DNA from 3 places in the Nonomuraea sp. ZG12 genome. Region 3 is predicted to be linked to each of the others. Evidence: predicted binding sites of a transcription regulator. Region 3 holds the regulator's gene; each other region holds the start of a gene.
The links. The regulator HrcA, encoded in region 3, represses chaperone genes, less so after heat shock. The targets are predictions, from matches to a motif close to TTGGCACTCTCNNNNNGAGAGTGCCAA.

Region 1 (4,584 bases), on a different contig from region 3:
TGCCGTCGGTCACCTCGAGCACCGACTGCAGCCGGCTGAGCGTCTCCTCGACCCCCTCGCTCACGACGCTGAGATCGGCGCGCAGCTTCGGCAGCTCCAGGACCGGGTGCACGCGCTCGTGCACCGACTCCACCCGGGAGTCGACGCCGTCGACCTGTTCGCCGACGGCGTCGACGTGGTCGCGCACCGCCTCGACGTGCTGGGCCAGTCCTTCGGCCCACATCGGCGGCTTGGCGGCGATGTCGTCGAGGCGTCCGCTCACCGTCTCAAGGGTGCCGCTGAGACCTCCCAGCTCGCGCTCGCGCACCTCGCGAAGAAGCCACTCCATCCCCTCAAGCCGCTGGCGGATCTCGTCGAGGACGGCTCCCTGCGTGCGCTGCTCGTACACGTGATCCTGCGCGGCACGCGCCAGCAGCTCCCGCATCCTGTCGGAGATGGCGGTCTGGCCGCCTGCTTGCAGAAGGGTGGTGTGGTTCGAATGATCCACCGAAAGGCTCCTTCGCTCGTCGACGGTCTGCCGCGTAGCGAGTCCGGTTTGCGAAATGGAAGAAGGAGAACACGGCTCACCGCGATAGGGGGAGAACTCCCGCCCGCCACCATAGCCTTTCGATCAAGGTCCGTCAGGGGCGAGAGAGAACGTCGTGCTTATCGATGAATCGCCCTGCTTTGTCATTTATGCAGGTGGGGTGGGGTCACAGATGATGACTGACGGCCGGTCCATAATCCTGGTCAGGATGATTACGGTGGATTTATCGCCGGAAAGTCGGAGGTCGCGGCGCAGGCGCTCGATATCTACCGCCGAGCCGCGCTTTTTGATGGTGACATTTCCGATTTGGCGGTCGCGGAGTGCGGTGCGGAGGCGTTTGAGTGAGAAGGGCAGCACCTCGTCGACTGCGTACCTCGCGGCCCAGGGGGTGTCGATCGGCTCGTCGCCGGAGATGTAGGCGATCATCGGGTCGGGGAGCCGGCCGTGCACCAGCTCGGCCACCTCGCCGACGAGATGCGCGCGGATGGCGGCTCCGTCGGGCTCGTACACATAACGCCCGACCGGTCCCGTGGACGCCCGTACGCCGGTGGCGGCCAGGCTGTGCGGGCCGGGCAGCAACGTGGCCCGCCTGCCGATCCGCTCCTCACCCGCCTCGCTCTCGCCCGTCCCGCTCCCGCCCGTCCGCTCGGCCGCGTCGGCCGGACGGCCGACCCAGAGGGTGGCCTCCTTGACCTCGCCCCGGTACGACACCCACTCGGCCTCGGCGTCATCGGGGATGAACTCGTACGGGATCCCCGGGGCCGCCTTGAGGCAGGCGCGCCGCGACCTGGACACCAGATCCAGCACCACCGGCCAGGGCGGGGAGTAGGCCAGGGGGTCGAACGTCCTGCCCCTGGAGGTGCGGCGCGCGGGGTCGGCGAACAGCACGTCGTACGCCTCTGGCGTAATCGACGCGGCGTCGGCCAGGGTGACCGTGACCCGGTCGGCGAGGCCGAGCGCCTCGGCGTTCGCCGTGGCGACGGCGACGGTCAGCGGGTCGGTGTCCACCGCGTCCACGGTGCAGCCCGCGCGGGCCAGCGCCACCAGGTCGCCGCCGATGCCGCAGCACGCGTCCACCACCCGCAGGCCGGTCCCGGCGGCCAGGCGGCGGGCGCGGTGCTCGGCCACCTCGGCGCGGGTCGCCTGCTCCAGGCCGTGCGGCGTGAAGTACATCCGCGCCGCGTCCGCGCCGAACTTCGCCCTCGCCCGGTCCCTGAGCCCGGCCTGGGTGAGCGCGGCCGAGGTGAGGGCGGCGTCGTAGGTCCTGCGCAGCTTCGTGGCGGCCACGACCGGGTCGGCGCCCACGAGCTCCTCGGCCTCGCCGAGCGCCCGCAGGCCGCGCGGCGTCAGCAGCTCACGAAAGGCCTCAAGGTCCACGACATACGACGTTAGCGCCCGCACCGGACCCGCCGGTCCGCCGTACTTCCTGGAGGTCGCGAGCCGGTGCGGCGCGCCGACGTGACGTGCGGGGGGATCGTCCCGAATGCCCCTAGGCTGGGACTCCAGGCAGTGCGCCAACCTGGGGTCACCTCGGGGAAGACTTGGGTCCCTGATCGCTCTCAGCAGACGAGTTCGTGTTGACTGTCAAGCCCCTCTTGCATATGTTTCCTGTTGGCACTCTCCCCTTGAGAGTGCCAATGTGCGACGAGGCAGGTCTGGCACCCGCGACGGCAGGCCCCGCTGGTCGCCTCTTCTAGATCATTCAAATCTGAAGGGGAGGTCCGATCGTGACGACCGCCACCAAGGTTCCCGTTAAGCCGCTCGGCGACCGCATTGTGGTTCAGCCGCTTGAGGCAGAGCAGACCACCGCTTCCGGTCTGGTCATCCCGGACACCGCCAAGGAGAAGCCGCAAGAGGGCAAGGTCCTCGCGGTGGGTCCCGGCAACTGGGATGAGGACGGCGACAAGCGGATTCCGCTCGACGTCAGTGAGGGCGACATCGTCCTCTACAGCAAGTACGGCGGCACCGAGGTCAAGTACGGCGGCGAGGAGTACCTCGTGCTCTCCGCCCGCGACGTTCTCGCGATCATCGAGAAGTAAGCCGGTTGTGTCGGGGCCCCGGGCGCATACCGCGTTCGGGGCCTTCGACGCCAGGAGAGGACTCTCAGCAAAATGGCGAAGATCCTGGAATTCGACGAGAACGCCCGCCGCGCGCTTGAGCGCGGCGTCAACGCCCTCGCGGACGCCGTAAAGGTTACCCTCGGCCCCCGTGGCCGCAACGTCGTCATCGACAAGAAGTTCGGTGCACCGACGATCACGAACGACGGCGTGACCATCGCTCGTGAGATCGAGCTGGAGGAGCGTTACGAGAACCTCGGCGCCCAGCTCGCCAAGGAAGTTGCCACCAAGACCAACGACGTCGCAGGTGACGGCACCACCACCGCGACCGTCCTGGCCCAGGCGATGGTCCGCGAGGGCCTGCGCAACGTGGCCGCCGGCGCCTCGCCGCTGTCGCTCAAGCGCGGCATCGACCAGGCCGCCAGGGCCGTCAGCGACAAGCTGCTCGCCAGCGCCCGTCCGGTCGAGGACAAGAAGGAGATCGCCAATGTCGCGACGATCTCCGCGCAGGACGCCCAGATCGGCGAGCTGATCGCCGAGGCGTTCGACAAGGTGGGCAAGGACGGTGTGCTCACCGTCGAAGAGTCCAACGCCATGGGCATGGAGCTCGAGTTCACCGAGGGCCTGCAGTTCGACAAGGGCTACCTGTCGGCCTACATGGTCACGGACTCCGAGCGCATGGAGGCCGTCCTGGAGGACGCCTACATCCTGCTCACCCAGGGCAAGGTCTCCTCCATCGCGGACTTCCTGCCGCTGCTGGAGCAGATCGCGCAGAGCAAGAAGCCGCTGCTGGTGGTCGCCGAGGACGTCGAGGGCGAGGCCCTGGCCGTTCTGGTCACCAACAAGATCCGCGGCACCTTCACCTCTGTCGCCGTCAAGGCCCCCGGCTTCGGCGACCGCCGCAAGGCGATGCTGCAGGACATCGCCATCCTCACGGGTGGCCAGGTCGTCAGCGAGGAGATCGGCCTCAAGCTGGAGAACGTCGGTCTGGAGGTGCTCGGCACCGCCCGTCGCATCGTCGTCACCAAGGACGCCACGACCATCGTCGACGGCGCCGGTGACGCCAAGGCCATCGAGGACCGGGTCAAGGAGATCAAGCTCGCGATCGAGCAGTCGGACTCCGACTGGGACCGCGAGAAGCTCCAGGAGCGCCTGGCCAAGCTCGCCGGCGGTGTGTGCGTGCTGCGTGTCGGCGCGGCCACCGAGGTGGAGCTCAAGGAGAAGAAGCACCGCCTCGAGGACGCGATCTCCGCGACGCGCGCCGCGATCGAGGAGGGCATCGTCTCCGGCGGTGGCTCCGCGCTGATCCACGTCTCCAAGGAGCTCGACGACCTCGGCCTCACGGGCGACGAGGCCACCGGTGTCGCCATCGTGCGCCGCTCGCTGGTCGAGCCGTCCCGCTGGATCGCCGAGAACGCCGGCCTTGAGGGTTACGTCGTCACGCACAAGATCGCCGAGCTCAAGCCCGGTCACGGCCTCAACGCCGCCACCGGCGAGTACGGCGACCTGCTCTCGCAGGGCGTCATCGACCCGGTCAAGGTCACCCGCTCGGCCGTCCAGAACGCCGCCTCCATCGCGGGCATGCTGCTCACCACCGAGGTTCTCGTGGTGGACAAGCCCGAGGATGAGGAGGCCTCCGCCGGCCAGGGCCACGGCCACGGCCACGGCCACTAGCCCCACCCGCACCACCGCACGGCCCGTACCGATACGTCGGCGCGGGCCGTACGCGTTTCCGCACGCGTTCCCGCGGTGACGGGCCCGGCCTGAACCGCCGCACCGCCGCACGGCCAGCTCCGAGCTCTGGACGCGGGCCGTACGCGTTTCCGCGGTGACCGGCCTTGCCTGCACCGCGTACGGCTCGCTCCGATCCCTCGGTGCGGGCCGTACGTGTTTCTACAGCCACTGGCCTCACCGCATGGCGGTACGAGTTCCTGCGGTGAGTGAGTCGTCGGTGGCGCGCTCGTCCCGCGCCTGGGGTGCCCGGCCTGGTTCGGTGGTCCG
Region 2 (4,584 bases), on a different contig from region 3:
ACGGCCCGTACAAGATCTACGGCGCGCAGGCGCTCGGCTGCTCGCCGGTGTCCACGGCCTACAAGGCGGGCCACGACGTGGTCCAGCCGGTCAAGCCCGACACCATCGCCAAGTCGCTGGCCATCGGCAACCCCGCCGACGGCCCTTACGTGCTCGACATCGCCCGCCGCACCGGCGGCGCGGTGGAGGACGTGACGGACCCCGAGATCGTCGCCGCGATCAAGCTGCTGGCCTCGACCGAGGGCATCTTCGCCGAGACGGCGGGCGGCGTCACGGTGGGCGTGCTGAAGAAGCTCGTCGACACCGGGCGGCTCGACCCGGAGCTGGAGACCGTGGTGCTCAACACCGGCGACGGGCTCAAGACGCTCGACGTCATCGCCGACGACGCCCAGCCCACGGCCGTGATCCGGCCCTCTCTCGACGCGTTCCGCGCGACTGTCTGACAATCAGGAAAGGCGAGGTTAATTCATGAGTGTTTCTGTGCGGATTCCCACCATCCTTCGCACCTACACCGGCGGTAACGCGGAGGTGAGTGGAGAGGGCGCGACCCTGCGTGACGTGCTCGCCAAGCTCGACTCCGACTACCCGGGGATTGGCGCCCGCATTCTCGATGAATCGGGCAAGATTCGGCGTTTTGTCAACGTTTATGTTGGCGAAGAGGACGTCCGTTTTGCCCAGGGCCTTGACACTCCGGCCCCTGAAGGCACTCAGGTCTCCATCATCCCGGCGGTCGCCGGCGGCTGAACCCGGTCACTGAAGAAGGCGCCCGCATGCGGGCGCCTTCTCTTTTTTCCGCAATCAAATTCAAGGTTGAACTACTTTCCGCACATGGTGAAATTTCCGGTTTGTCGGTTGACTCTGGTGCCAAACGTCGTGTCGCAGGTATGGTCGAGTGCGGTCGTCTGACTGATTCCCCAATTGTCACGACGATTGTGGGTCTCGCGGAGGAATGGGCGGGACCTATGAGCCCAGTAAGAGGAGTCGGAAGTGGCGCAGGGCACCGTCAAATGGTTCAACGCGGACAAGGGCTACGGCTTCATCGCGGTAGACGGTGGTAAGGATGTATTCGTCCATTACTCGGCAATCATGATGGATGGCTATCGATCTCTCGAACAGGGGCAACGGGTCGAGTTCGAGATCACGCAGGGCCAGAAGGGGCCGCAGGCGGAGTCCGTCCGTGCGGTCGCGTAGCTGGTAAGCCCCGGCAGCCCGCACGTCAGCGCAGTGCGTGCGGCCTGCCACCCCCTCGGTGTACGGCGGGCCGCCCTGGCCCGCCGTTCGCGCTGTACGGACTTGACCTGGGCGTGGGTGACGTCAGCTTGCACTCGACAGGGTAGAGTGCTAAACAATTCGTTGGCACTCTCTGTTGCAGAGTGCCAACCTGGGATCGAGACGATGGGGTCTGCCGACGGAGTTGCGGACCCACATGCCGTCGCGGGCGTCGGCTCGGTCCACAGCCAGCCACCCTGCAACTGGGAGGTCCAGCCTTATGGCAGCCAAGATGATCGCGTTTGACGAGGAAGCCCGGCGCGGTCTCGAGCGTGGTATGAACCAGCTCGCCGACGCCGTCAAGGTGACCCTGGGGCCCAAGGGCCGCAACGTCGTACTGGAGAAGAAGTGGGGCGCCCCCACGATCACCAACGACGGTGTGTCGATCGCCAAGGAGATCGAGCTCGAGGACCCGTGGGAGAAGATCGGCGCGGAGCTGGTCAAGGAAGTCGCCAAGAAGACGGACGACGTCGCTGGTGACGGCACCACGACCGCCACCGTGCTCGCCCAGGCGCTGGTGCGCGAGGGCCTGCGCAACGTCGCCGCCGGCGCGAACCCGATGGCCCTGAAGAAGGGCATCGAGGCCGCTGTCGAGCGGGTGAGCGAGGAGCTGTCCAAGCTCGCCAAGGACGTGGAGACCAAGGAGCAGATCGCTTCGACGGCCTCCATCTCCGCCGCCGACCCCGAGATCGGGGCGCTCATCGCCGAGGCGATGGACAAGGTCGGCAAGGAAGGCGTCATCACCGTCGAGGAGAGCAACACCTTCGGTCTGGAGCTTGAGCTCACCGAGGGCATGCGCTTCGACAAGGGCATGACGTCGATGTACTTCGTCACGGACTCCGACCGTATGGAGGCCGTGCTCGAGGACCCGTACATCCTGATCGTCAACTCGAAGGTCTCGGCGAACAAGGACCTGCTGCCCCTGCTCGACAAGGTCGTGCAGTCCGGCAAGCCGCTCCTGATCATCGCCGAGGACGTCGAGGGCGAGGCGCTGGCGACCCTGGTCGTCAACAAGATCCGCGGCCTGTTCCGCTCGGTGGCCGTCAAGGCCCCCGGCTTCGGTGACCGCCGCAAGGCCATGCTCGGCGACATCGCCACCCTCACCGGTGGTCAGGTCATCGCCGAGGAGGTCGGTCTCAAGCTGGAGAACGCCACGCTCGACCTGCTGGGCCGCGCCCGTAAGGTCGTGGTGACCAAGGACGAGACGACGATCGTCGACGGTGCCGGTGACGCCGACCAGATCGCCGGCCGGGTCAACGAGATCCGCGCCGAGATCGACCGCACCGACTCCGACTACGACCGCGAGAAGCTCCAGGAGCGTCTCGCCAAGCTGGCCGGCGGCGTCGCCGTCATCAAGGCCGGCGCGGCGACCGAGGTGGAGCTCAAGGAGCGCAAGCACCGCATCGAGGACGCCGTGCGTAACGCCAAGGCGGCCGTCGAGGAGGGCATCGTGCCCGGCGGTGGCGTCGCGCTGCTGCAGGCCGGCGCCAAGGCGTTCGACAAGCTCGAGCTCCTGGGCGACGAGGCCACCGGTGCCGCGATCGTGCGCAAGGCTCTGGAGGAGCCGCTCAAGCAGATCGCGGTCAACGCCGGCCTCGAGGGCGGCGTCGTGGTCGAGAAGGTGCGCAACCTCACCCCCGGTGAGGGCCTCAACGCGGCCACCGGCGAGTACGTCAACATGTTCCAGGCGGGCATCATCGACCCGGCCAAGGTGACGCGCTCCGCGCTGCAGAACGCCGCTTCCATCGCGGCGCTCTTCCTCACCACCGAGGCCGTCATCGCCGAGAAGCCCGAGAAGTCCCCCGCAGCCCCCGCCGGCATGCCCGGTGGCGGCGACATGGACTTCTAGCCCTTCAGTACCACGCGCCGGGTTTTTCCGGCACGTACAGCACCACATCAGAGCGGCCCGAAACCTGCCGGTTTCGGGCCGCTCTGGCGCTCTCCCCGCCTTTGCCCCGCTTTAGGCGCGGGCTTTTTTATTTACGGCCAGCCCGGTTCGACCGCCCGCCGCACAGGGCTGAGGGCCTCCAGGGAAACGGCCGCTGACCGGGTGACGGCGGGCCGCCGTTACGCGAGCCCGCACTTGACCATCCGCCGAATAACACGTCATCCCTCCACGTCCAGCCGCAGGCCCGGCCGATCGACCTAGGGAACTAGGCGAAGAAGCCGACCACCCGGCGAATGCGGTCGCCGGTGAAGTCCACGACGTCGTAGCCGGTTGCCGCAGGTGTGTCCGCGTTCGGTGCGCCCAGTTCCCAGGTGAACAGCGCCGTGTCATGGTGGGCGTTGATCACCCTGCCGAGGGTGAACACCATGTCGCCGAACTGCTCCTGGGAGCGGCCGATCGCCTCGGACAGCTCGCCGTGGCCGTGGAGACCGGCGTGGTCGGGAGCACTGTAGAACGAGTCCTCGGTGAAGACGGCCTTGATGAGGGCCTGGCGGGCGGCGGTGTCCCGCTCGTTCCAGATGTCGAGGTACCTGAGGATCAGGAGCGACCTCAACGCCAGGCCCCCGCTGCCGCCGCGCGCGCGACATAGGTCTCGAAATCGCGGGGTCGGCGGCCCAGGACGCGGTGCACGTCGTCGGTGACCTTGGCGGTCGCACCGCTGCGCATCAGGTCGAACATCTCCCCGACGTAGCTCGCGGTCTCGGGCGGGACCCCCTGCGCCACGAACGCGGTGACGTACTCCTCGGGCGAGACATCAAGGTAGCGAACCGGCCGACGCGACACCCGCGCGATCTCCTCGGTGGCCTCCCGGAACGTGAGCGCTCGCGGGCCCGACAGCTCGTAGATGCGGCCGTCGTGCCCGCGCTCGGTGAGCGTCGCCACCGCGACGTCGGCGACATCGTCCACGTCGATGAAGGGCTCCACGATGTCGCGGGCGGGCAGTGCCAGCTCACCCGCCATGATCGGGGCGTAGAAGAGGTCCTCGTCGAAGTTCTGGTTGAAGTTCGTCGGGCGCACGATTGACCACTCGACCCCGGACACGCGCACCGCCTCCTCGGCCGAGCGCATGTCCAGGCCGAAGGGGGAGTCGCCCCAGGTGTCGGCGCCGCGGCCGGACAGCAGCACGAACCGTCGCACGCCGGCGGCCACCGCCCTGGGGACGAAGTCGTGCGCGGGACCCGGCACGTCGGGCGCGATGACGTACACCGCGGAGACACCGTTGACCACGTCGTCCCAGGTGGACGGATCGGCCCAGTCGAAGCGCGCCGCACTCGATCGGGAGGCCGCCCGAACGGTCCTGCCGGCGGCCCGCAGCCTGGCGGCCACCCGTCGGCCGGTCTTTCCCGTGGCGCCCAGGACAAGGAATA
Region 3 (4,584 bases):
GCGCCTGGCACCACGCCACCATCGGCTACGACGACGCCCTGCGGAGCGTGCAGCGGTCGGTGGCCGAAGAGGTGCGCGCTCCGGCGCTGGCCGCCGTGGAACGGGCCACCCGGCACCTGGTCATGCTGGGTGCCCTGGGCGCGCTGCTCGTGCTCGGCATGCCCGTGCTGGGCGTGCTCGCCTGGCGTTCGGTGCTGCGTCCCCTGCGGCGGCTCTCGGACCATGCCGGCGCGCTGGCCGACACGCTGGCCGACCAGGTCTCCCGGGTCGCCCAGGAGCACGGCGACGACACCCCGGACCACGCCCTCGCGGCACGTCTCCAGGAGCCGGGGCCGGGCCGCCACGCCGACGAGTTCGCGGAGGTGGCCGGCGCGCTCGGTGACCTGCACCGCAGCGCCGTACGACTGGCGGCCGAGCACACGGCCCTGCGGCGCGTCACCACCGAGTCGCTGGTGGACCTCGGCGTACGCCACCGCAACCTGGCGCACCGCCAGCTGAGCTTCATCAGCGTGCTGCAGCACAACGAGTCCGACCCCGCCACGCTGGCCAGGCTCTGTGAGCTGGACCGCCTGACGAGCCGGATGCGCCGCAACGCCGAGAGCCTGCTGGTCCTGGCCGGCAAGCGGGGGGCGCGCCGCTCGTCGGAGCCCGTACCGGTGGCGGACGTGCTGCGCCTGGCCCTGACCGAGGTCGAGGACCATCACCGGGTGACGCTGCGCGTCGTGGACGGCGCGCCGGTCAGGGGCGCGGTCGTGGCCGAGGTCGCCCACCTGCTGGCCGAGCTGGTGGAGAACGCGCTGACCTACTCGCCGCCCGATTCGGAGGTGGAGGTGTGGGCGCGCGCGGACGAGGGCGAATGCCGGATCACCATCACCGACCACGGCATCGGCATGACCGCCGAGGAGCTGGCCACGGCCAACGCCCGGCTGCGCGGCGCGGAGAGCTTCCTGGTGCCCCCCACCCGCTGCCTGGGCCACCACGTGGTGGGCAGGCTGGCCGAACGGCTCGGCGTCCGGGTGTGGCTGCACGAGTCGCTGCGCTGCGGCGTCACCGCGCGGGTGGCGCTGCCCGAGGAGCTGCTGGCGGTGCGGCCATCGCCACCGCGACCGGAGCAACCGCCAGAGCTGCTCGGCGGCGTCAGCGCCCGTTGAAGGCGTCGCGCAGCCGCGAGAAGAAGCCCTGCTGGCCCGGGGCGAACTTGCCCGGCGGGCGCTCCTCGCCGCGCAGCTTGGCCAGCTCGCGCAGCAGCTCCTCCTGAGCGGTGTCGAGGCGGTGCGGCGTCTCGACATTGACGTGGATGAGCAGGTCGCCGCGGCCCGTCTCGTTGAGCCGCTGCACGCCGCGCCCGTACATGGTGATGACCTGACCCGACTGGGTGCCTGGCCGGACGTCGATCTCCTCGGCGCCGTCGAGGGTCTCGACGGTGAGGATGGTGCCGAGTGCGGCGGCCGTCATCGGGATCTGGACGGTGCAGTGAAGGTCGTCGCCGCGCCGCTCGTAGATCTCGTGCGGGCGCTCGACGATCTCCAGGAACAGGTCTCCGGGCGGGCCGCCGCCGGGGCCGACCTCGCCCTCGCCGGCGAGCTGGATGTGGGTGCCGTCCTCGACGCCCGCGGGGATGCGCACCTTGATCGTGCGGCGGGTGCGCACCCGGCCGTCGCCGGAGCACTCCTGGCACGGGTTGCGGATGATGCTCCCGAAACCGCCGCACTGCGGGCACGGCCGCGAGGTCATGACCTGGCCCAGGAACGACCGGGTGACCTGGCTGATCTCGCCGCGCCCGTTGCACATGTCACAGGTGTCGGGGTGGGTGCCCGGGGACGCGCCCGCGCCCTGGCACACCTCGCACAGCACGGCGGTGTCGACGACCAGCTCGCGGGTGGTGCCGAACGCGGTCTCGCGCAGGTCGAGCTCGACCCGGATGGTCGCGTTGCGGCCCCTGCGCGCGCGCGAGCGCGGACCGCGCGCGCCGGCCGCGTTGCCGAAGAAGGCGTCCATGATGTCGCTGAACGGGAACCCCGCGCCGAAACCGCCGGCCCCGGCCGCCGCACCCGCGCCGCCGAACGGGTCGCCGCCCAGGTCGTACATCTGGCGCTTGCTCGGATCCGACAGCACCTCGTAGGCTTGCGTGATCTCCTTGAACCGCTCCTGGGTGGCGGGATCGGGATTCACGTCAGGGTGCAGCTCGCGAGCCAGCCGGCGGTAAGCCTTCTTGATCTCGTCCTGACTGGCGTCACGGCGCACCCCGAGGGTGGCGTAGTAGTCGCTGTTTGCCACTTATCGACCTCTTAAGATGCAGCCAGGATCTGGCTGACGTAGCGTGCCACCGCGCGCACGGCGCCCATCGTCACGGGGTAGTCCATCCTCGTGGGGCCCAGCACGCCGAGCCGAGCCAGTTGGTTGTCGCCTGAACCGTATCCCGTGGCGACGATGGACGTGCCCACTAGTCCGGTGTAGGCGTTCTCTGATCCGATGCGCACGGTGAGAGCGGACGGTGTGTCTGTGGACGTCTCGCCGAGCAGCCGCATGAGCACGACCTGCTCCTCCAGCGCCTCGAGCACGTCGCGCAGCCCGACGCTGAAGCCGGCCCCCGCGAGGTTGGCCGCGCCGGCGAAGACGATCTTCTCGTCGTGGCGTTCGACGAGCGTTTCGAGCAGGACCGACAGGATCGTGGCCACGACGGGCCGATCCTCGGCCGGCAGCCGCTCGGGCAGGTCGGCCACCAGGTCGGGCACATTGCCCAGCCCGCAGCCGTCCAGGCAACTGTTGAGCACCGCGCGCAGGTGCGCGATGCGGGTGTCCTCCACCACTTCGGGCAGCTCGATCACGCGCTGCTCGACGCGGCCGGTGTTGGTGATCAGAACGAGCATGACGCGCCGCTCGGCGAGCTGGACCAGCTCGACGTGCCGCACCGTGGAGCGGGTGAGCGTCGGATACTGCACCACCGCGACCTGCCTGGTGAGCTGCGCGAGCAGCCGCACCGTGCGGGTCACCACGTCGTCCAGGTCCACCGCGCCGGCCAGGAAGGTCTCGATGGCCCTGCGCTCGGCTCCGGACAACGGCTTGATCTGCGAGAGCCTGTCGACGAACAGGCGGTATCCCTTGTCCGTCGGCACCCGGCCGGCGCTGGTGTGCGGCTGGGTGATGTAGCCCTCCTCCTCCAGCGCGGCCATGTCGTTCCTGACCGTCGCCGGGGAGACCTTCAGGTTGTGGCGCTCCGCCAGCGCTTTGGAGCCCACCGGTTCGTTGGTCGACACGTAGTCTTCGACAATGGCGCGGAGCACCGCGAGTTTACGATCGTCGAGCACGTGAGCACCTCCTACCGCTGCCTTCCGGGAAACGACAGGTCTAGCACTCTGTGTTCCCGAGTGCCAAGTGTACGGCTCTCACTCACAAGGTGCGATAACGCCGTGGGCCCCAGGCTGCTGGCGCAACATCGACCACACGGGTCACACTTGCAACATGACGGACAATTCACACCCTCAGTCATATGGTCCCCCGTCAGAGCCCGGGCATTCCCCGGGGGAGACGCCACAGGGACAACCACCCCCGTACGGCCCGCCGCAGCAGTATGTCCAGCAGCAGTACGGCCAGGCGCCTCCCTTCGACCAGCAGGGCCGGCCCCCGCAGGGGCAGCCCTTCGACCCACGGGCCCAGCCGCCGCAGTACCCACAAGCCCCGCCCCCGCAGTACGGCCAGCAGCCGCCCTTCGCCCAGTACGGCAAGCAGCCGCAGTTCGGTCAGCAGTACCAACCCGGGTCCGGGCCGGGCGTGGATCCGAAGACCCTCAGGCCGCAACTGCGGTGGATCGGCGTCTCCTGGGGCGTCGCCGCCCTGTGCATCGCCGCGGGCGTCATCCTCTTCGTCAGCGGTTTGCTCAGCAGCGTCGACAACGTCGCGCCGACCAGGACGTTCGCCGCCGGCGAGCGGGTCACCGTCGCCCTCGACCCGGCCCAGAGCCCAGTGCTCTACCTCACCAGCCGCACGCGGGTGCGCTACGAGTGCCAGATCGCCAACAGGGCGAAGCTCCTGCCCGTCTCCGGCGTCCAGACCCTCACGGTGAACGGCACGAAGTGGCAGCAGATCCTGCGGATCGACGCACCCTCCGCGGGTGACTACCAGGTCACCTGCACCGTCACGGAGGGCGCGAGCGCGCGGTTCGGCGTCGGCCGGGACATGTCCAGCGCCGTGGGCGGCGTCCTGGGCGGAGTGGTCCTGCTGGTGGCCATCCCCGGAGTAGGCATCCTGGCCGCGATCATCGTGACGATCGTGGTCCTGATGCGCCGCAGCAGCCAGCGTAAGCGCCTTGCGGTCAGCGCGTGATTTGCTACGGTCCCCCGTGTGTACGAGGGTGATGTTCTAGCGGGAAACTGGCGGCGTCCGGGCCGGGGCAAGATCCCGAAGGTGCCGGCCGAGCGCGATCTGGTCGTGGAGGACGCCGACAGCGGCTTCTGCGGCGCGGTGGTCGCCTGCGACAAGGAGGCGGTCACGCTGGAGGACCGTTTCGGCAAGCGCCGGCTGTTCCCGCTCGACCCCGCCGCGTTCCTGCTGGAGGGCAAGGTCGTGACGCTGGTACGGCCACAG

Region 1: a site for HrcA is predicted at 2,138-2,164, ahead of groES (co-chaperone GroES). Genes of this name have one in related genera too.
Region 2: a site for HrcA is predicted at 1,354-1,380, ahead of groL (chaperonin GroEL). Genes of this name have one in related genera too.

What each region holds. Positions count from the first base shown of each region.
Region 1 covers NZ_JBQHCW010000018.1:117,252-121,835, reverse strand. Annotated here, with positions in the region: gene ACTMTF_RS35265 (hypothetical protein) at 1-487, opposite strand, end outside; gene ACTMTF_RS35260 (class I SAM-dependent methyltransferase) at 674-1,903, opposite strand; gene groES (co-chaperone GroES) at 2,254-2,565, shown strand; gene groL (chaperonin GroEL) at 2,638-4,257, shown strand.
Region 2 covers NZ_JBQHCW010000014.1:31,548-36,131, forward strand. Annotated here, with positions in the region: gene thrC (threonine synthase) at 1-443, shown strand, start outside; gene ACTMTF_RS30870 (MoaD/ThiS family protein) at 469-744, shown strand; gene ACTMTF_RS30875 (cold-shock protein) at 988-1,191, shown strand; gene groL (chaperonin GroEL) at 1,490-3,118, shown strand; gene ACTMTF_RS30885 (nuclear transport factor 2 family protein) at 3,423-3,770, opposite strand; gene ACTMTF_RS30890 (NAD(P)H-binding protein) at 3,767-4,584, opposite strand, start outside.
Region 3 covers NZ_JBQHCW010000002.1:715,340-719,923, forward strand. Annotated here, with positions in the region: gene ACTMTF_RS10385 (sensor histidine kinase) at 1-1,151, shown strand, start outside; gene dnaJ (molecular chaperone DnaJ) at 1,138-2,277, opposite strand; gene hrcA (heat-inducible transcriptional repressor HrcA) at 2,289-3,308, opposite strand; gene ACTMTF_RS10400 (hypothetical protein) at 3,463-4,323, shown strand; gene ACTMTF_RS10405 (DUF3097 domain-containing protein) at 4,342-4,584, shown strand, end outside.